Regions from separate parts of the Exiguobacterium sp. s166 genome, predicted to be linked through region 1. Evidence: predicted binding sites of a transcription regulator. Region 1 holds the regulator's gene; the other holds the start of a gene.
What was found. Region 1 encodes Rex, which represses fermentation and respiration genes when NADH is low (regulators of the CRP and FNR family bind a similar motif). Its sites were predicted from a motif close to TTGTGAAATATTTCACAA; they were not measured.
Positions count from the first base shown of each region.

Region 2: pflB (formate C-acetyltransferase) is a predicted target of Rex. The motif match lies at 6,614-6,631, and genes of this name have one in related genera.

Region 1 is NZ_JACSMU010000008.1:3,326-13,923, forward strand. Features, by position in the region: gene KNP93_RS13865 (hypothetical protein) at 1-377, shown strand, start outside; gene KNP93_RS13870 (haloacid dehalogenase type II) at 422-1,087, opposite strand; gene KNP93_RS13875 (TVP38/TMEM64 family protein) at 1,249-1,902, shown strand; gene KNP93_RS13880 (flavodoxin) at 1,921-2,376, opposite strand; gene KNP93_RS13885 (winged helix-turn-helix transcriptional regulator) at 2,482-2,802, opposite strand; gene KNP93_RS13890 (DoxX family protein) at 2,986-3,384, shown strand; gene KNP93_RS13895 (flavin reductase family protein) at 3,406-3,999, shown strand; gene KNP93_RS13900 (hypothetical protein) at 4,069-4,461, opposite strand; gene KNP93_RS13905 (ABC-F family ATP-binding cassette domain-containing protein) at 4,461-6,362, opposite strand; gene KNP93_RS13910 (redox-sensing transcriptional repressor Rex) at 6,519-7,178, shown strand; gene KNP93_RS13915 (twin-arginine translocase TatA/TatE family subunit) at 7,178-7,381, shown strand; gene tatC (twin-arginine translocase subunit TatC) at 7,389-8,168, shown strand; tRNA gene KNP93_RS13925 (tRNA-Ala) at 8,276-8,348, shown strand; gene KNP93_RS13930 (S8 family serine peptidase) at 8,594-10,598, shown strand, end outside.
Region 2 is NZ_JACSMU010000005.1:46,974-57,571, forward strand. Features, by position in the region: gene KNP93_RS11720 (lysophospholipid acyltransferase family protein) at 1-169, shown strand, start outside; gene KNP93_RS11725 (ABC-F family ATP-binding cassette domain-containing protein) at 171-2,072, shown strand; gene KNP93_RS11730 (diguanylate cyclase domain-containing protein) at 2,209-4,002, shown strand; gene KNP93_RS11735 (hypothetical protein) at 4,060-4,701, opposite strand; gene KNP93_RS11740 (DEAD/DEAH box helicase) at 4,698-5,873, opposite strand; gene KNP93_RS11745 (hypothetical protein) at 5,902-6,333, opposite strand; gene pflB (formate C-acetyltransferase) at 6,681-8,930, shown strand; gene pflA (pyruvate formate-lyase-activating protein) at 8,955-9,677, shown strand; gene abc-f (ribosomal protection-like ABC-F family protein) at 9,948-10,598, shown strand, end outside.

The sequences.
Region 1 (10,598 bases):
TTGAAAAACTGTACGCCTTTGATCAAACCGTCGATGGCGAGCTGAAGAATGTTGTGATTGTCGACCGGAAGTATGGTTTGACGAACAAAGCGAGTGATGACTTCTTTATGATTGCACCGGGAAAACCGGCAACCGGACAGGAGAAAAAATCATTCCAACCGATGATTGATCGTCTCGATGGACAGCAGGTTCAGGCGGAAGTCATCTCAAAACACCAGGTCGTTGCCAATGAAAACAATAAAAAACGGACGTTGACGTTGTATAAAGTGTTCTATAAAGATACCGACCAAAAAGAATACCTGTTCTTTATCGAAAAAGACGGTGGACTGAAGCTTGATCTCTTCAAAAAAGGCTACTCACGTCTGTCTAATTATTAAATGAAAAGCGATGTTCACCTGGGTCTAGGTAAACATCGCTTTTTTCATTTCCATTCCAGCAAGCCGGTTAGATCATCATAAATACTGTCCGGATCAAGATTCAATTCTTCGACGGGCAGACCCGACCGGTTGATCCAGGCTGTCCGAAAACCAAAACTTTTAGCGCCGGTAATGTCCCAGCCGTTCGACGACATGAACAGGATTTCTTCCCGTTTGAGACCTAACGTATTGAGCGCATGCATGTAAGAAGCCGGTGTCGGCTTATACTGTTTAATGTCATCCACACTGATGATGTGATTAAACCGTCCGGAGAGACCAGACTGTTCAATCAATGGATCAAGCATATCGTGGGAACCGTTTGAGAAGACAGCCAGTTGTTTATCACTCATCTGCTCTAAGACGGAATCGACTTCCGGATAATGATCGAGCTTTAAATAGACTTCCATCAAGGCGGCAATGTTTTCTTCCGTGACGTGTAGCTTCAGTTGCAGTAAGGCATAACGGAGTGCATCGCGCGTCACTTGGCTGAACGGGACGTACTGGCCGTTCAACTGACGTAAGAAGGAATATTCCAGCTGTTTTTGACGCCAGGCCTGGCTGATGGCTTCGCCGTGCTCCGGGTAGAGTTCCTCTGCTTTGACTTTGACGGAGTGGACATCAAACAATGTACCGTAGACATCGAAGACCAGTGCTTTAATCGGTTGTGTCATGTTAATCACCTTTCTGAGTTACACGTTATCTGTATCTAGTTCCCGAAAACAGTCTCAGCTGAAACGCATATTCCAAAAGCCGCTAAAAGCGTAACTCGAGTAGGATTCGGGAACGGAATAGAGAAGACAAAAGTTATTTGGAAAAGACAGGAGATGTTTTTTTGACACGTCAGCAGCAAATATTCCGGATTTTGTTCCTTATCCTCATCGTGGGCGGTCTGATCTGGTTCAGCCGTTCCTATCTCAAGCTCAGTCCGACAGATATTAAGGGCTGGATTTTATCGTTCGGGATGTGGGCGCCGATTCTGTATATTTTACTTTATACGATTCGTCCGCTGATTTTCTTCCCGGCATCCGTCCTGTCAATCACAGGTGGTCTTGCGTTTGGTGCCTGGCTCGGGACGCTGTACACGGTCATCGGAGCGACTCTCGGTGCTATCGTTGCTTTTTTAGTCGCGCAAAAGCTTGGAAACAGACTGATTAAGAAAAAGGAACAGGCGGGAAAAATCGAACAGATTCAGCAACAGCTCGAAAAGAACGGATTCATCTATGTGTTGATCTTCCGTCTGTTGCCAATCTTCAACTTCGATTTGATCAGCTATGCCGCCGGACTATCGAAAGTCCGGTTGCTGTCCTTTTTCCTCGCGACGTTGCTCGGAATCATCCCCGGGACATTTGCCTATAACTTTTTAGGCAGCAGCATCGTCTCGAAGGATCCGCAACTCATCATCGGTGCGATTGTCGTCTTTCTTGTGTTGACGATTGTTCCTTGGTATCTCCAAAAACGCTGGAAAACAAAAAAGAACCTTGGCTGAAGTCGAGGTTCTTTCCGGTTAAGCGTGAAGCCGTTGTGCCCGGACAAAAAATTCATTCGCGAACGTACGACAGGCGGCTTGTTTCTCGGGTGTATCGGGATCAAACTCAATCTTCAGCCCAGGGACGACGATCGTCGCGCCGGCAGATGCAAGCGTCTGTTCCAATGTATCGACGGCTGCACAGTATTTAGGATAATCCAAGTCGCCGGAGCCAAAGGCAGCAGCGGCTAAGCCGTTTAACGTACTTTCCCCCAACTCGTCGACGAAATCTTCAGCTTCGTATGGCAAATCACCGTCTCCCCATGTATACGAGCCGAGTAGCACGGCATCATACTGAGAGAAGTCAGATGGATATAACTGATCAAGCTCTTGTATATGAACCGTACAGCCCTTGCGTTCGAGTTCCGCCCGCAAAAGGTGCACGATATCTTCTGTATTGCCGGACATGCTGACAAAACCAATCATGATGTTCATCTGAATCATCCTTTCTCCAAAACATGAACATCTTTAGTTTAATTGATAATCGTTCTCAATACAAACGGAAATAAAAGCCTCTCCCAAATGGAGAGACTTTTCATGTCAGTCTTGGAGCTCGGCCCATTCTTCGATTGAACGAATGACAGGTTCAAGCTGACGACCTTTGTCAGTCAAACTGTATTGAATTTTAATCGGACGTTCCGGAATGACGGTCCGGATGACAATACCTTCCGCCTCAAGTTCCTTCATGCGCTCCGTCAGCATACGACCAGATAACTCTGGAATCGCATCTTGAATTTCGTTGAAACGACAGGTCTTCGTCATGAGATGACGTAAAATCAAGCCCGTCCACTTCTTGCCCAAAATTTCAAAGGCATGTTCGACTTTCGGACAAAGGGCAGTCGGAATCAATGTTTCTTCCATCAGCACTCATCCTTTCTATAGTCTTAGTATACCCACTCTGATTCAAAATTACGAATTATTTTACTTAAAGTAATAAAATAAACAAAAACAAATCTGTTTACTTTTAGTAAGTGTTAGTTTATAGTCGTATTTAGGTTACTAAAAGTAATTAAAAAACATTAAGTAAAAGGAGTTTTGATCAAGATGATGGATTTAGGATTATTTCTTATTCGATTGGTGATTGGATTAACATTTGCAGCACACGGGACACAAAAATTGTTTGGCTGGTTCGGCGGGCACGGGATTGCAGGGACGGGCGGCTGGTTCGAATCGATCGGGATGAAACCGGGTAAAATGCTTGCGCTTACGGCAGGACTGGCAGAACTGATTGGTGGTTTACTATTTGCCGGTGGATTGTTCTTATGGTTCGCGGCAGCACTGATTATCGGGTCGATGCTCGTTGCAATCATCAAGGTGCACGGGCAAAATGGTTACTGGGTGACACAGAACGGGTACGAATATAACATGGCACTGATCGTCATCGCCCTTGGCGTCGCCTTGATTGGTGCCGGAGACTATTCACTCGCAGCCATGCTCGGGTGATCAGAGAAAGCGGGTAAAAAGATGAAGTTTGATGCACAGTCACTCAGTCCAAAAGAAAACTATAAATTGTTGATCGGGAGTATCATCCCGAGACCGATTGCCTTTGTCACGACGAAAGGAGCGGACGGAACGGTCAATGCCGCCCCGTTTTCCTTCTTCACCGTCGCTTCGAGCCATCCGCCGCAACTGTTGATTGCCGTCCAAAAGACGGATCAGGGCGAAAAAGACACCGCTAAAAATATTTTGTTGAATAAAGAGTTCGTTATCCATATCGTCAGTGAAGAGATTGTCGAAGCCGTCAATGAAACGGCAGCACCTCTTGCTTACGGGGAAAGTGAATTGAACCGGACGAATCTTACGCTGATCGACAGCGATTTGATTGATGTCCCGGCGGTCGCGGAAGCGAAAATCCGGTTTGAGCTGAAACTGTCACAACACATTGAACTGGAAACAGCTGACTTATTAATCGGCGAAGTCATCCGGTATCATGTCGCGGATGAACTCGAGGAGTCGTTCCGGATTGATGCCGACGGTTTAAAAGCAATTGCCCGTCTTGCCGGCAATGATTATGCGAAAATCGGTGATATCTTCACAATTACCCGTCCAACGAAATAAGATAAAGTCATGCCAAATAGACGAGGGAAGCAGATTCGATGTCTGCTTCCCTCGTCTATTTTTTGTTGCTTACTCCATGTTATGGCGTTTACTGTACTGGAAACCGTCGAGTAGATAAAACAGGACGGCGAGCGCCCAAATCCCGACACAGCTGATTAAAAAGGCCGCTAATGGGGAGACGGCACCGTAATACATGATGATCATCGGATCATTCAGTTCGACGAACGACTGAATCGTCAGCAACGTGCAGATCAGACCGGATAATAAACTGATGAACAGTCCGCTCCATGTCTGAATGACAAGACCGATCATACAGGAAATCAGGATAAACAACGGATAAACGGCATTAAACGCATCCGGACGAATGAAAGCCGAGACGTAGTCCGCATACATCGGAACGAAGTAGAGGACACCGGACAATAGTCCTTGGATCAGATTGATCAGATAACTTTTCGAGCGCATCAGTGGAACGACTCCCACTGTTCCATCAAATCAAGCAAGTCGACATCAATCTGATCGCGTTCTGCCGAAAGGGCGGTCGCTTTCGGAATATCATTAAAGACTTCCGGTTCGCACAACAACTGTTCGATTTCGACCGACCGGTTCTCCAACCGTTCAATTTCTTGTTCGAGCTTCTCCAGCTGTTGTTTCTTTTTGCGCGCTTCTTTTTGCGCCTCTTTATCAATCGTCTTCGTCGAAGCGACTTTGATCGCTTTCGCTTCTTCTGCTTCGAGGCGGGCGATTTCTTCCTTCTCGGCTTTTTTCTCCATATAATACGAGTAGTCACCGAGGTAATCGGTCACGCCGTCTGTACTCATCTCGATGACACGTGTCGCGACGCGGTCGATGAAGTAACGGTCGTGGGAGACGAACAGTAACGTGCCTTCGTAATCGACAAGTGCATTTTCGAGGACCATTTTCGAATCAAGATCCAGGTGGTTCGTCGGCTCATCCAGCACAAGCAGATTCGTTTTCCGTAACTTCAGCTTCGCGAGCGCCAGACGTCCGCGTTCACCGCCCGACAATTCATGGACGAGCTTGAAGACATCATCGCCGCTGAACAGGAACTGCCCGAGAACGGACCGGACTTCCTGTTCGCGCATCAACGGCCATTCGTTCCAAATTTCATCAATGACCCGATTGCGGTCGTTCAGTTCCGCCTGCTCCTGATCGTAGTAGCCAATCGAGACGCCAGTACCGAAACGATAGTCACCGAACAGCGGTTTCAGACGGCCGACAAGCACTTTCAGTAACGTCGACTTGCCGATTCCGTTTGGTCCGACAAGCGCCAGTGATTCCGCACGTTGCAGCCGGAACGTAATGTTTTTCGAGACGGCTTCTTCGTAGCCGACAGCGAGTTGATTGACCTGCAGCACATCATTGCCGCTCTGCTTTTCAATCGGGAATGACAGAACCGTACTGCGTTCGTCACCGTCCGGACGGTCGATCCGGTCGACTTTTTCGAGACGCTTGCGGACACTTTGCGCCCGTTTCGTCGTCGTCGCACGGGCGATGTTACGCTGGATGAAGTCCTGCATCTTCGCGATGTCTTCCTGCTGCTGTTCGAACTGTTTCATTTCCTGTTCGTACAGTGCCGCTTTTTGTTCGAGATACTTCGTATAGTTGCCTGTGAATTTCCGCGACACGTTCCGGGACAATTCATAGACGACGTTGACGACTTGATCGAGGAAATAGCGGTCATGGGAAACGATCAGGACAGCACCACGGTAACCGGACAGGTAGCTTTCGAGCCAGGACAACGTATCGATGTCGAGGTGATTGGTCGGCTCATCGAGAATCAACAGTTCCGGTGCCTGGAGTAACATCTTCGCCAGGGCAATCCGGGTCCGCTGTCCACCGGAAAGCGTCTGAATCCGGCGGGAATAATCGTCCGGATAAAAACGCATCCCGTGTAAGACAGAGCGGATGTTGGCTTCGAACTGATAGCCGCCGGCTTCCGAGAAGTCGTGTTGCGCTTGATCGTACGTTTTCAGGAGACGGTCATAGGCAGTCGGATCATTTAAAATGTGCTCCATGCCCATTTCGATTTCCATCCGACGAAGCGCCCGTTCCTGATCCTGCAGATGCTCAAAGACGGTCAGCATCTCGTTCCAAATCGATTCGTTCGACTCGAGTCCGCTGTCCTGCGCGAGATAACCAATCCGGACTTCCTTGCTTTTCATGATCTCCCCCGAGTCATGTGACAGCTCCCCGGCGATGATTTTTAAAAGTGTCGATTTTCCGGCACCGTTTCGTCCGACGAGGGCAATCCGGTCCCGTTCCTGTACTTCGAGTTTAATATTGTCTAAAATCGGCTCTACGCCGAATGATTTTGAGAGTTGGTTTACTTGTAAGAGAATCATATCCATCCATCCTTCCACCCTTTAGTCTATCACGAAAAATCCTGCCGAATATAATATTTGTTACTCTATGTGAAGTGGTTTACAATCAAGGAGAGTAGAATTCTTTGCATTGATTTGGGTGCCACGTCAGAACGTGGCCGAAGGGGGAACTGCAGTATGAATGGGCCAGACACAAAAATACCACAAGCAACGGCGAAACGACTGCCGTTATATTATCGTTTTATCCAAAGTCTCTATAACTCCGGCAAGCTGCGCGTCTCGTCAGCAGAGCTCAGCGAAGCGGTCAAAGTCGACTCTGCGACGATCCGTCGTGACTTTTCCTACTTTGGGGCGTTAGGGAAAAAAGGGTACGGTTATAACGTTCAACATTTGTTAACATTTTTCCGAAAGACACTCAACCAAGACGAGGTCACGAATGTCGCCTTAATCGGGGTCGGACATCTCGGAACAGCGTTTGCAAATTATAACTTTTTAAAGAATAATAGTACTCGTATCGTCATCGCGTTTGACGCCGATGAAGACAAGGTCGGAACAACGACGCAGGACGTTCCGATTTATCACGTCTCGGATATGAAAGAACAAATCAAAGCGAACCATGTCGATGTCGCCATCTTGACGGTACCGTCGCAGTTCGCGCAGTCAGTAGCGGATGAGTTAGTTGAGTACGGTGTGACCGGCATTCTGAACTTTACACCGGCCCGGTTGAATGTCCCGGCCCACGTCCGGGTGCATCACATCGATCTGTCAATCGAGCTGCAGTCGCTCGTCTATTTCATGAAGCATTATTCGCAATCAGCTGAAGGAGTGAAATCATAATGGAAAACTTAATCCCGTTAACACTTGGTATTGGACCGGCAAGCATCGCCTTGATCGGTGTCGTCGCCCTCATTATCTTCGGACCGAAGAAATTACCGGAACTCGGCCGCGCGGCCGGTCAAACGTTAAAAGAGTTCAAGAGTGCGACACACGGCATCATGGAAGATGATAAGGATAAAAAGGACGAAATGAAAGAGAAGTGAGTGAATCATGGCGATCGATCAAGAACAGAGTGTGACATCGCACTTAGATGAACTGCGTAAGCGGATCATCTGGTCGCTCATCATCGTGGTAGTCATGTTTATCGCAGCCTTTCCGCTCGTCCGGCCGCTCGTCCGTTTCTTACAGGCCGACTTAAAGGAACTCGGAATCGGTTTAAATGCGTTTAACGTCGTTGATCCATTGATGTTATATCTGAATCTTGCGTTCATCATCGCAATCGTCTTGGCGTCCCCGTTTTGGATGTATCAGCTTTGGGCGTTCATCCGTCCCGGTCTGCACGATCAAGAACAAAAAGCGACGTTGACGTACATTCCCGTGACGTTTTTCTTATTCCTCGCGGGCGTTTCCTTTTCTTATTTTTGGCTGTTGCCGTTTTTACTTGAAGTATCAACGGAACTCGGACAAGAGCTTGGGATTGAACAGGTCATCGGTGTCGAGAACTATTTCAGTTTCCTGATCCGGTTGACGATTCCGTTTGGTCTGTTGTTCCAGTTACCAGTCGTGACGATGTTTTTGACACGGCTCGGACTCGTAACGCCGTTCTTCATGCGGAAGAATCGGAAGTATGCGTATTTTGCGTTGTTCGTGATCGCGGCGTTGATCTCACCGCCCGACATTACGTCGCATTTGATGATTTCTGTTCCTTTGTTCATCCTCTATGAAATCAGTATCATCATCTCGGCACGGACGTATAAAAAAGTGCTGATCCTGGAGCAACAGGCTGAACTCGAACGACAGGCAGATATGATGCGTGAATTGAACAAATAACGGAAGATTCTCCTTTGCCGGTAAGGTGAGGGAGATTTTTTTGTAAGCGGTCTAATTTTATATTGAAAAAATGAACAGCAATGGGTATACTCATTATAGAAACACACGGGGGCTTAGCTCAGCTGGGAGAGCGTTTGGCTGGCAGCCAAAAGGTCGTCGGTTCGAGCCCGATAGTCTCCATATTGCTTTACCTGCCGAAACCTTGGGAAACCAAGGTTTTTTTTGTCCTTTTTTATTCACCTGTAAGAAATAGATAAGGGAATATAAGGATTTATTCATTTTGTGATGTAATAAACAAACAAATATTTTTAAAAAGCACCAAATTTAAATTGTATATTAAGCGAAAGTTAATTAAACTAAAAATACAGAATTTTCGTTTAATACGTTTTTGCTCCACATTACATTTTTGGAAAAGAGGAAAAGGAATGAAGAAAAAGAAGATTGCTCTGATGGCGGCTGCCCTCATGACATCTTCCAGCCTAGTTCATGCTGAGGGACACGTGTCATCACAAAAAGTGGATGTACAAAAGCCACAAGCACTCTCACTGAAAAAAGCGGGTCAAGAAAAGTCATACAGTCAAAACGAAAAAGTACGGATTGTCGTCGAGCTCGATCAAAAAGCAGCGATTGAACACGCGCAGGCACAAAATAAGCGTTACAGCACGTTAAGCAACACGGAAAAAATTATTCTTAAGAATCAAATCGTCAACAAACAGAAGGAAGTCAAAGCGGCAATTGCCCAAAAAGACATTTCTGTTTCGTATAAAGAAAGCTTCACGACCGTATTGAACGGGTTCAGCGGGGAAGTCAAATATGGTAAAATCAAGGAACTGAAAAAATTAAGCGGGGTCAAAAACGTACATATCGCACACGAATATGCGCGTCCGGAAGTCGAAAAGGGCGCAACACCAAACATGTTACATAGTAAAGACATGGTCAATGCGAAGCAGACATGGCAGGACTACGGCTATAAAGGGGAAGGAACGATCGTTGCCGTCATCGATACGGGAATCGATCCGACGCACAAGGACATGGTCCTCAGTCCGGAGACGAAAGTCGATTTGACGTCGTCAAAAGTCGAAAGCTTTAAATCGTCAAAAGGTTTAAAAGGAAACTACTTCACGGAAAAAGTACCGTACGGCTATAACTATGCGGATCATGACAGCGAAATCCGTGATCTTGGGCCAGGCGCTTCGATGCACGGGATGCACGTCGCCGGTACAGTGGGTGCCAACGGCGATGAAACGAACGGTGGAATCAAAGGGGTTGCACCGGAAACACAACTCCTCGCGATGAAGGTCTTCGGCAATGATCCAGGGATGCCGTCGACATTCAGTGATATCTATATCAAAGCGATTGATGATGCGATTGCGCTAGGAGCAGACGTCATCAACATGAGTCTTGGTTCAACGGCATCCTTCGTCCAAAAAGATGATCCGGAACAAAAAGCAATCGTCAATGCGATGAACAACGGTATTTTATGTGCAATTTCAGCCGGGAACTCGGCATTCGCCGGAAGCGGCGCCGGAAACCCGTACGCGTCGAATCCAGACGTCGGTGTCGTCGGCTCGCCGGGCTTAATCAGCGAATCGCTGCAAGTCGCGTCGGTTGAAAACACACAGCTGACACTCGAAGGAATGGCATTGACGGTCGACGGGCAGGACGCAGGTTACCTCGCTTATCAGAAACAAGACTCGCCGAATCCGATTGCGGTCTTTGATAAAGAGAAGATGGATGTCGTCTATGTTGGTGACGGCAGTGAACCGAACTATGCCGGCAAAGACGTCAAGGATAAAGTCGTCTTCGTCGTCCGGAACGGCAGCTTCAACTACGGCATGATTCAAGCGGAAGCCGAGAAACAAGGCGCGGCCGGTGTCATCGTCCGCGGACGTGTCGATCATGGCGATTACGTCAGCATGGCACTTAATAAACCTACGATTCCGCTCGTCTCGTTAAGCATTGCCGACGGAAACGAACTAGAAGCGAAAGCGAAAGACGGCAAGGCATTGACAGTGACGTTTGACGGAAAAGCAGTCTCGACACCAAACCCGGTCGCAGGCGAAATGTCTGACTTCACATCATGGGGTGTGACGCCGAACCTTGACTTCAAGCCGGAAATCACGGCACCGGGCGGGAAAATCTACTCAACACTCAACGATAACGAATATGGCGTCATGAGCGGAACATCGATGGCAGCACCACACGTCGCCGGTGGAACAGCACTCGTCATGCAGCGGATCGACAAGGACTTCAAGGTCAGTGGAGCGACACGTGTCAAACTCGCGAAGACGATTTTAATGAACACGTCACGTCCGCAGCTCGATAAAGGAAAATACAATGCGGAAGCAAAAACCGGTAACTATTATTCTCCGCGTCGTGAAGGTGCCGGACTGATGGACTTACGTGCGGCGATGAAAACACCGGTCGTCG
Region 2 (10,598 bases), on a different contig from region 1:
TCCGATTGCGATTTCGGGCAGTTATCGTGTCATGGAGGAAACCGGACGCATTCGTCCGGCGACCGTCGATGTTACGATTCTAAAACCGATTGATCCTAAATCATTGTCGCAAAAAGAATTAGTCGTTCTCGTCGAACAGCAAATCAAGGAAATTGTAGAAGGAGTCTGACATGTTACTTAAAGTCGATCAACTAAAAAAAGAATTTGCCGATAAAATCGTATTCGAAGACGTGACGTTTTCCGTCAGTCCCGGTGACCGGATTGGAATCATCGGTGTCAACGGTACAGGAAAATCAACGTTACTCCATATATTAGCCGGACAAGAAACACCGGACGCAGGTGAGCTTCAACATCCGAATGATTACCGGATCCGTCTGCTGTCCCAGTCAACGGATTATCCGGAAGATCAAACGGTCATGCAAGTCTTGTTATCCGGTAATACCCCCACTATCAATGCACTTCGCCATTATGAGGTTGCGCGCCTGGCGCTTGAACAAGACCCGAGCAATGAAACGTTATTGACACGGTTCATCAGTGCACAAACAGAAATTGATGCTGCCAATGCCTGGGATACAGAATCCCGTCTCAAAATGATTTTAAACAAACTCGGTATCACGAATCTTGAAGCGACTATCGGTTCGTTGTCAGGCGGACAACGCAAGCGTGTCGGACTGGCTGAAGCATTGCTCGACGAAGCTGATCTCTTGCTACTCGATGAGCCGACCAATGAACTCGATGCCGAGACGATTACTTGGCTCGAGTCACAAATCAAGGAATACCGCGGGGCGATCTTACTCATCACCCATGATCGCTACTTCTTGAACCGTGTCACGAACCACATGATGGAAATCGCGAATGGAACAGCCTACTTCTATGTCGGTAATTATGAATCGTTCTTAGAAAAGCGTGCGGAACGCCGGGAACGGACTGCCTCTATGGAGGAAAAACGTCAAAATATTCTCCGCCGGGAACTCGCCTGGTTACGTCGCGGAGCGAAAGCACGGACAACGAAACAAAAAGCACGGATCCAGCGTGTCGATGCCTTGCAGGAACTTTCATACGAAGAAGACGAAGCATCACTCGAAGTTCAGGTCGGTTCAACACGACTCGGCAAAAAAGTCATCGAGGCTGTTGATGTCAAGCATCAGTTTGGCGACCGGACGTTGTTCAGCGACTTTAATTGGCTATTCGGTCGTAAGGAAAGATACGGAATCGTCGGCCGCAACGGGAGCGGCAAGTCCACTTTATTATCCATCCTTGCCAAACGTCTAGAATCGACGAGCGGTGACATTATTCATGGCGAAACCGTCAAAGTCGGATTCTACGGCCAGTTCGCAGAATTCAGTCACCCTAACCGGCGCGTCATTGAAGAAGTCGAACGGATTGCCCAAGTCATCACGACGTTGGACGGTCAAGAAATCACAGCCGGTCAGATGTTGGAACAATTTTTATTTAAGCCAGAAGCACAATATAAACCAATCGGTAAATTATCCGGTGGTGAAAAACGACGGTTAAAACTGCTGACCATCCTGATGGATGAACCAAATGTTCTGTTCCTTGACGAGCCGACCAACGATTTGGATACGGAAACATTATCCGTATTGGAAGATTACCTCGATTCGTTCCCCGGAACGGTCATCACGGTCAGTCATGATCGCTATTTCCTCGACCGTGTCGTGAATCGGTTATTGGCATTCGAAAACGGCGAGATCGTGTCTTATTATGGTCAATACACTGATTATTTGGAGCAACGGGAACTCCCGTCTACGACTATCGAAACTGTGCCTGTCGTCAAAGACGCTACACCTGTCGAGACACCGCCTGCCGAGACTCCTAAGAAATTGAGTTATCAAGAACAACTCGACTGGAAAACGATTGAGTCTCAAATTGAAGAAGCCGAACTTCATGCCGAATCCCTTGAACAGAAGCTGGCTTCTTCCGGGAGTGATTTAGGTCAGGTCAACGATCTCTATCAACAAATCGAACAGGCGAAAGCAAAAGTCGATCAGTTGATGGAATACTGGACATACCTGTCCGAAAAAGTGGAAGCGTACGAAAGCTACAAAAAGTAATCCTGCCTTTTTATAAATCGTATCCTTTCGTCAACATGACGGACGGATACGATTTATTTTTTTGAATCACATGAACCGGACAAAAGCAGTGTATGATGAGAAAAAGACAGACCAATTCATGTGAGGAGGCAGTTTCGTGCAGCAATCTCCCTATTTCATAAAATGGTTTCCACCCTTACTGATCATTTCCACGGTCTTGATGGTAATTGCTTCTGCAAACGAATCGATTCCAAATCTTATCGTTGAGCAAATCCTACAATACCTATCGTTGGTATTGATTACTTTTTTTATCCTGGTCGCCTATAAAAAAGAACAGCTTCTGATCGTTCCAAGACGAAATTTTTGGTTGTTCACTCTTGGCTCTTTATGTTTATCTGTCATCGGATCGATCTTAGAAACAATTCATTTATTCAGTCCTGCTGAAAGCTTTTCCGGACTCTACAGCATGGTCTTGTTTTCGTTGTCCCATTACTTGTTTTTATATGCTATTTTTTACCGGATTGCATCTAAAAAAAGTTTTGGTCAACACCTCTTGGCTTTTATGGATGCCATCATTTTGGTCATTTTTTTCGCACTTGTTGCGTTTCATATTCTGAATGAACTGGTTAATCCTGCAGTCAATCCGTTTCCATACTCACTTGTCGTCATCATCAACACGTCACTCGGTTTGTTCGTCTTCTTTTATTTTTTCTTTATCCAGGACACGCATTGGGTATCACGAACAACTTTGCTTCTGCTCTTTTTATCAATTTTCATTCGTGGAATTTACGAAATATCATCCGTCTACTTTCCGGCGTTCACGATGCAGTATCTGATTTTCTCACCAATTCTTATCCGTTTGGCCCAAAGTGCGGCCATCCTTTGGCACATTGATCACATCTTTGAAGGGACTAACAAATCATCTATCGTCCAACGCGCTTGGCTACCGTTGTTATCTTTGCCGTTATTCTTTCATTATTTCCTCGATGAAGACGGACAAAAACGGGATGTCTTTGTCATCTTATTGTTATTGATTGTCCGCCAAATTTTCATCACACGGCAACATACATCCATCGTCCATCAGTTAGATACCCGGAATGAGCAGTTGGCGATACGGGTTGAGCGGCGAACAGAACAAATTAAAGCAAGTGAACAACAAGTCATCCCATTGTTCCTCGGACACCCTGACCCCATCGTTCGTTTTAATAAGCTTCAAGAACCCATTTTTGCGAATCGGGCTGCTCAACGAATTTTGGGTCTCCCCGCCATGACAATTGATCATTTGACAGATAAATTAAAACATGTTCAGACTGCCTTGAAAACGAAAAAAAATCATTATCAAAATGAAGCGAATCAACAATTCGAATTGATTCTGATTCCTATCAAGATAGCCGATACTGCCGTTGGTCACTTCCTGATTCTCCATGATGTGACAGAGCGAATGGCACGACAACAGCAAATCGAATACCATGCCTATCATGATGGATTGACGCCCATCGGCAATCGCCGTTCTTTAGAAAAAATGTTTAATGAAAAAACATCTAACTTGAATTATCTGGCTTTGATTGACTTGGACGGCTTCAAACAAATTAATGACACGTACGGCCATGAAACCGGAGACTATATCTTGATAGAAGTGGCACGACGTCTTGCGTCCGAATTATCCGCCGACGAATCCGTCTACCGGCTTGGCGGGGATGAATTTGCTTTACTGACCTCGGCGAAGGATGAAGTTTCCTTAAGACGACGCTGTAAAGTCTTTTTGAATCAGCTGTCGAAACCCTATCATTATCGCGGAGAACTGCTACGCGTTTCTGCCAGTGTCGGCGTCGCACGCCACGATCCGGAAACTGATTTAGAACAATGGCTCAAACAGGCCGATTTAGCAATGTATCGTGTGAAACATCAAGATAAAAATGGGGTTAGGATTTATCGTTCCGAGATTGAATGAGTGTACCTGTCCAAAAAAACCGGCCCTTCCGTAAACATTCGGAAAGGCCGGTTTTGATTATTCTGGACGTGGTGCGATGTTTCCTTCTTCAATATCGAGTAATAAATCAATCAACTCGGCACAAAATTCGGGATACTGACGTAACAAGGCATCTTCTCCTACTTCGTCTACGAAATCAGCTAAAAGAATCCGGACTTCCGGAACTAATGCTTTGGCGACTTTCATGTAAGCAATCGCAAAACGCCATTTCCCCGAGATATAAAGAAGTTTACCGACCAACAAATCACCGGGCTCGACTTCAATTTCTGCTAACTCCGTCTGATACGTCTGTTTTGACATGATGTCGACGACCCGCTCTTCCTCAACAAGAAACAACGAGGGAACCGGATCCGCCAAACCTCTCAGCGCACGGTACAGACTCGGTGACATGTCTTCCTTGACCTGTTCTAAAAAACGGCCGTGCGGCGTTTTCCCTTGTTCATCGGTTTCATAGAAAATTGCCCAATCTACGAATAAATCACGGAACAGTTCAGCGTCTTTCAAATACCAACGTCCTTCCGTTGCGATTTCTTCGATGAAGGCCACCCAGTCTGTACTTCTGGCCGTTGCGGCTTCTTGATACATCTTCTTAAGCGCCGTATTCATCTCCGCTTCCGATACGGTCGTTGGAAAAGGGATTATTTTTCGCTCGCTTTTCATCGTGTCGGTCCTTTCCGGTGTGGGTTCGCCGGTCGTTTGATTGTTTCGGGTTCCGTGTGTTCCCGTTTCGGAATCACTTCGCCACGATAAATTTCCATCTCTTCCATTTCCACACCCATTTGCTTAGTCAGGGTCTTCAGGTGTTTCAAATCGTGATCCGTGACAAGGGCAAGAACCATACCAGATGCATTCCCGCGTCCTGTCCGTCCAGAACGGTGAACGAAATCATCGAATGACTCAGGTAAATCATAATGGACGACATGGGTAACCGCCTCGATGTCGAGGCCACGAGCTGCGAGGCCCGTCGTCACGAGCAATGGGAACTCGCCCCGTTTATACGAACGGAGTGTCTCCATCCGTTCCCGTTTTCCTTTTTCGGCGTCAAGAATGCGGTATTTTAATGAGAATTTACTGAGTTCGCCGTTTAACGGTCCAAGGAATGAGCGGTTATTGATGAACGTCAATACTTTCGCTCCCTGCATGTTCGCCAGGCGACGCAAGTATTCCGGTTTAAGACGGCGTGACATTTCGATATAACCGAATTTCACTTGCGTACTCATGACACGTTCTACTTTAATCCGTGCAGGCTCGTTCGCAAATAATGTTTTTCCCCATTCAGCTGTTCGTTCTGGCAATGTCGCCGAGATAAAGGCCAGCTGACGATCCCGCAGTGCACTGTTGGCAATTCGTGTTGCCGACGCGCTCATGCCGCTCTCATAAATTTGATCGGCTTCATCTAAAACTATCAGTTTTACTTTATGCATCTTCATTTTTTTAGAATCAATCAGTTCGACGAGTCGTCCCGGGGTTCCGACGATGATTTGCGGTTTTTTCTTCAATCGTTCATGCTGGCGTTTGAGTTCGACGCCACCAATGAAGGCACCTGATTTTATGCCGCTTCCTTGCGAAAACAGTTGAATGACTTGATGGATCTGCATGACCAGTTCACGTGTCGGTGCTGTAATCACGACTTGGATATGCGGTTCATTTTCATCAATCAATTCTAATGCAGGAATGACATATGCTAATGTTTTCCCGGTCCCGGTCGGTGCTTCGACCAAAACATCTTTTCTTTCGCGTAATAATGGAATCGCCTGTTCTTGAACCGGCATCATTTTTTCGAAGCGGGCGCGTTCCCATGCTTCTGTAATAAAAGGTTTCATAAAGTCCATAACGTGTATTCTCCTACTCTCTTCTGCATCATTCTGTGACATATTCAAATTGATCGGTCGTTTCGTCACGCAGACCACGTAACGTTTGTGTGTATTCGTTCCCTGCGTCGATGAGCCGGATGTGATATACCACTTCCTGGTCATTCTTTATTTCTTCCGTCAAAATATCAAACCCTTGAATGACCCGGTCTTGAAGTTCATCCGCCAGTTTCGGAAACTGACTGAGCACCGGGTAATCGGATCGGACATCATTCGGGCGACGAATCAGCTTCACCAAGTATTTTTCTTTATATCCGATGAAGTCTTCAAAATCAAAGTCATCTTCAAAACGAATCCAAAAGCCGTCTTCCTCAAACTCCGTAATCATTCCCGTTCGCGGTGTTCCTTCAGTCGATACTTTTAACGTCACCCAATCACCTGCTCTATAATCGGCACGGTCTTCCAACATCGAAAAATCCATTTTATGCACCTCCACGGTCTATATTCCCTTTTTCATTGTCAACGATACGTCATAAAAATACAAGATAACCCGGTGTGACTTTTATCACGATTCGAACTGTCTTGTTTAGATACATATAAAAATAGTGATACAGAATTTAAAATATGGCTTTATTTCGCCCTTTTTCTGTTTTTTAAGCATATTCCAATCACTGGTACACATTTAACGGATTCCTTATGTACCAACGTTTTTCAAGTCCTTTACGCTTTCACCGGGATGTAAAACTCTTCCCCCCTAATGTTTGTTACACTATTCACATAGGGGATGTATCTTGGACTGTTCACCTTAAAAACAAAGGAGTGTTCGTGATGTTACTTGAAAAAACACCAGCATGGCAACAATTCGAAACAGGCGCATGGAACAATCAAATTGACGTAGCTGATTTCATCCGTCGAAACCGGACAGAATACCGGGGAGACGATCAGTTTCTTGCAGGACCAACCGTGGCTACGGAAACACTGTGGCAACAAATCATGAATTTAACAAGTGAAGAACGTTCACGTGGTGGCGTCTATGCCGTCGATGCTTCGATACCTTCAACGATTCTGTCACACGGTCCAGGATACCTCAACCGCGAACTCGAACAAATCGTCGGTCTGCAAACCGACGAACCATTTAAACGTTCCATTCATCCGAACGGCGGGATTCGAATGGTCAATGATGCTTTAGAAGCCTATGGTTTCCAAGCCGATCCCCTCGTAACAAAAACATTTAGTGAATATCGTAAAACACATAATCAAGGCGTGTTCGATGCTTATACGCCTGAAATGCGTGCTGCCCGTAAAGCGGGTATCATCACAGGTCTTCCGGATGCCTATGGACGCGGTCGGATTATCGGAGACTATCGCCGTGTTGCGCTGTACGGTACAGCCTTCTTGATTGCAGGACGGAAACAAGATTTAAAAGACCGCGGCGGCTTCTTATCCGAATCGATGATCCGGGACCGTGAAGAGATGAACGAACAAATTCGGGCGTTACAAGAACTGACCGAGCTCGGTCAACGTTATGACTGCGACTTATCCCGTCCGGCGGAAACCGCCCAAGAAGCGTTCCAATGGGTGTACCTTGCTTACCTCGCTGCAATCAAAGAACAAAATGGGGCTGCGATGTCACTCGGCCGCGTCTCGACGTTCCTTGATATCTATATCGAACGCGATTTACAGTCAGGACGTTTGACGGAACAGACTGCCCAGGAACTTGTCGATCATTTTGTCATGAAGCTGCGAATCGTCAAATTCCTCCGGACACCGGACTACAATGATTTATTCTCCGGTGATCCGACCTGGGTCACGGAATCAATCGGCGGGATGAGTGAGGACGGTCGCTCCAACGTGACAAAAAGTTCGTTCCGCTTCCTGCAGACACTTGTCAATCTCGGTCCGGCTCCAGAACCGAATCTGACGGTCCTCTGGTCCACACAACTACCGCGCGGCTTTAAAGAATTTTGTGCCAAGATGTCGATTCTCTCCAGTTCGATCCAGTATGAAAATGATGATCTGATGTTGCCGATTTATGGCGACGACTACGGCATCGCGTGCTGTGTTTCCGCCATGAAAATCGGGAAGCAAATGCAATTTTTCGGAGCACGGGCGAACTTAGCAAAAGCATTGCTCTATACGTTAAACGGCGGCATGGATGAAAAACTTAAAATTCAAGTTGCTCCAAAGACGAACTTGATTTTAGATGATGTCTTAGATTATGAAACGGTCATGGCTGCTTACGACCGTCAGCTTGACTGGTTGGCGGAACTCTATGTCAATACATTGAACGTCATTCACTTCATGCATGATAAATACAGTTACGAACGCATCGAAATGGCGTTGCACGATCCGGAAATCTTACGGACGATGGCTTGCGGTATCGCCGGACTCTCTGTCGTGGCCGACAGCCTGTCCGCCATTCGTTACGCTAAAGTCTCCCCGATTCGTGATGCTGACGGAATTGCGGTTGATTTTAAAATCGAAGGTGACTTCCCGAAATTCGGAAATAATGATGAACGGGTCGATCAGATGGCGGTTGATCTCGTCAAACTGTTTATGGAAAAAATCCGGAAACATCCGACGTACCGTGATGCTTTACCGACTCAATCCGTCTTGACGATTACTTCAAATGTCGTCTACGGCAAAAAAACCGGCAATACGCCGGACGGACGACGTGCTGGTGAACCATTCGCACCGGGAGCCAATCCAATGCATGGTCGGGATACGAAGGGTGCCGTCGCCGCATTGACTTCCGTCGGGAAATTACCGTATGAACATGCCCTTGACGGCATTTCCTACACGTTCTCCATCGTCCCGAAAGCACTGGGGAAAGATGAACCGACACGAATTCGAAATACAGTCGGACTGCTTGACGGCTACATGGGCGGAACTACTTCAAAAGGACATCACTTAAACGTCAATGTCTTCGACCGGGAGACATTACTCGATGCGATGGAACATCCGGAACTTTATCCCCAATTGACGATCCGCGTTTCCGGTTACGCCGTCAACTTCATCAAGTTGACCCGCGAACAGCAAATCGACGTCATCAACCGGACGTTCCACGGTGCACTTTAACTGAAAGAAAGGACTGAAATGGCTATGACAATCGGAACGATTCATTCTGTTGAATCCTGCGGCACGGTCGACGGACCGGGTATTCGCTTCATCGTCTTCACGCAAGGCTGTCCTTTACGTTGCCAATACTGCCACAATGCGGATACGTGGGAATTCGGATGTGGTCGTTCCGTCTCGGCAACGGAAATCATTGAAGAAGCGGAAAGTTACCGATCATTTTTTGAAGCAACAGGCGGTGGTATCACATTTTCCGGCGGAGAACCCCTTGCCCAACCGGAATTTTTGGAAGCAGCACTTCGGGAAGCAAAACAAAAAGGCTTGCATACCGTCATCGATACAGCCGGTTCGGTCGTCCCTAAAAATATCGACCGGATTCTCGATTACACGGATCTCGTGTTACTCGACATTAAGCATATTGATGATGCGACCTGCCGGATTCTGACGGGGCGCAGTAATGCCAATACGCTTGCCTTTGCCAAACGGTTGGCAGAACGGAACATTCCCGTCTGGATCCGCCACGTTCTCGTGCCCGGTTTGACGATGACGGAGACGTTCCTGCGCCAGACCGGTGAATTCATCCGGACACTCGGTAATGTCGAACGGATCGAAGTACTTCCTTATCATCAGCTTGGCGTCTACAAATGGGAAGCGCTCGGTCTCGATTATCCATTAGCGGATGTTCTGCCGCCAAATCCAGAGGAAGCTGCTGCGGCTCAAGTATTGCTTGATTCTTACTTGTCTTGCTGACGACAAGTTGCTACACTGAACACATAGTCTATGAATAGGAGGTACAATACCGAAATGAAGCATTCACTCGCTACTGTCTAATGATGAAAGAATTCATCACTTTCGCAATGAGTTGCGGATGACTGACGCTACGAGTCTGCTCATTTTCGGTATTTCCGTCATTCGGAATATACCTTCTTTGATCTGCCCTCCTGCACACCATCCGCTCGCTTTCGGATGGTGTGTTTTCATTTCATCAATGCTGAAATGAACCCAAAAGGAGCTGAACATATGCCTGCAGAAATCTTATCTTTTCATGATGTACGCTTTGATCTTCCACAACAGACGTTGTTTCAACACGTGTCATTTTCCATCCGTCCCGGTGAGCATATTGCTTTGGTCGGTTCCAATGGTGTCGGTAAAACGACACTCTTCCAGCTGATTTTAAAACAGCTTCAGCCGACGGAAGGAAACATCTTCCGCGGCTATACGAACGTTGGACATGTCGCCCAACATCTCACTTCCAGTACACCGGCCATTCGGCTTGTTGAACAGGCTGACCGAGTACGTTACGAAGCAAGGGAAGCGGCTCTCCACTCATCGTCACTCGAAAACTACCAAGCTGCGCTCGATCTCGATGCTTTTTCACTTGAGACAGACGCCGCTCGGGCGTTAAAAGAAGTGCAATTGCCGGAACACGTCTGGACACACCCATTCGATACACTGAGCGGCGGCGAGCAGACACGCATTCAACTCGCCTGCCTGTTGGTCCAACAGCCGGATTTCATTCTGCTCGACGAACCGACCAATCACTTGGACTCGGATACGCTGGATTGGTTGATTCACTGGATGCATCAAACGCCGCTTACCATCCTGTATGTGTCACATGAGCGGGCTTTTATCGATGCGACAGCCGAGGCTGTCCTTGAACTGACTCCGAGT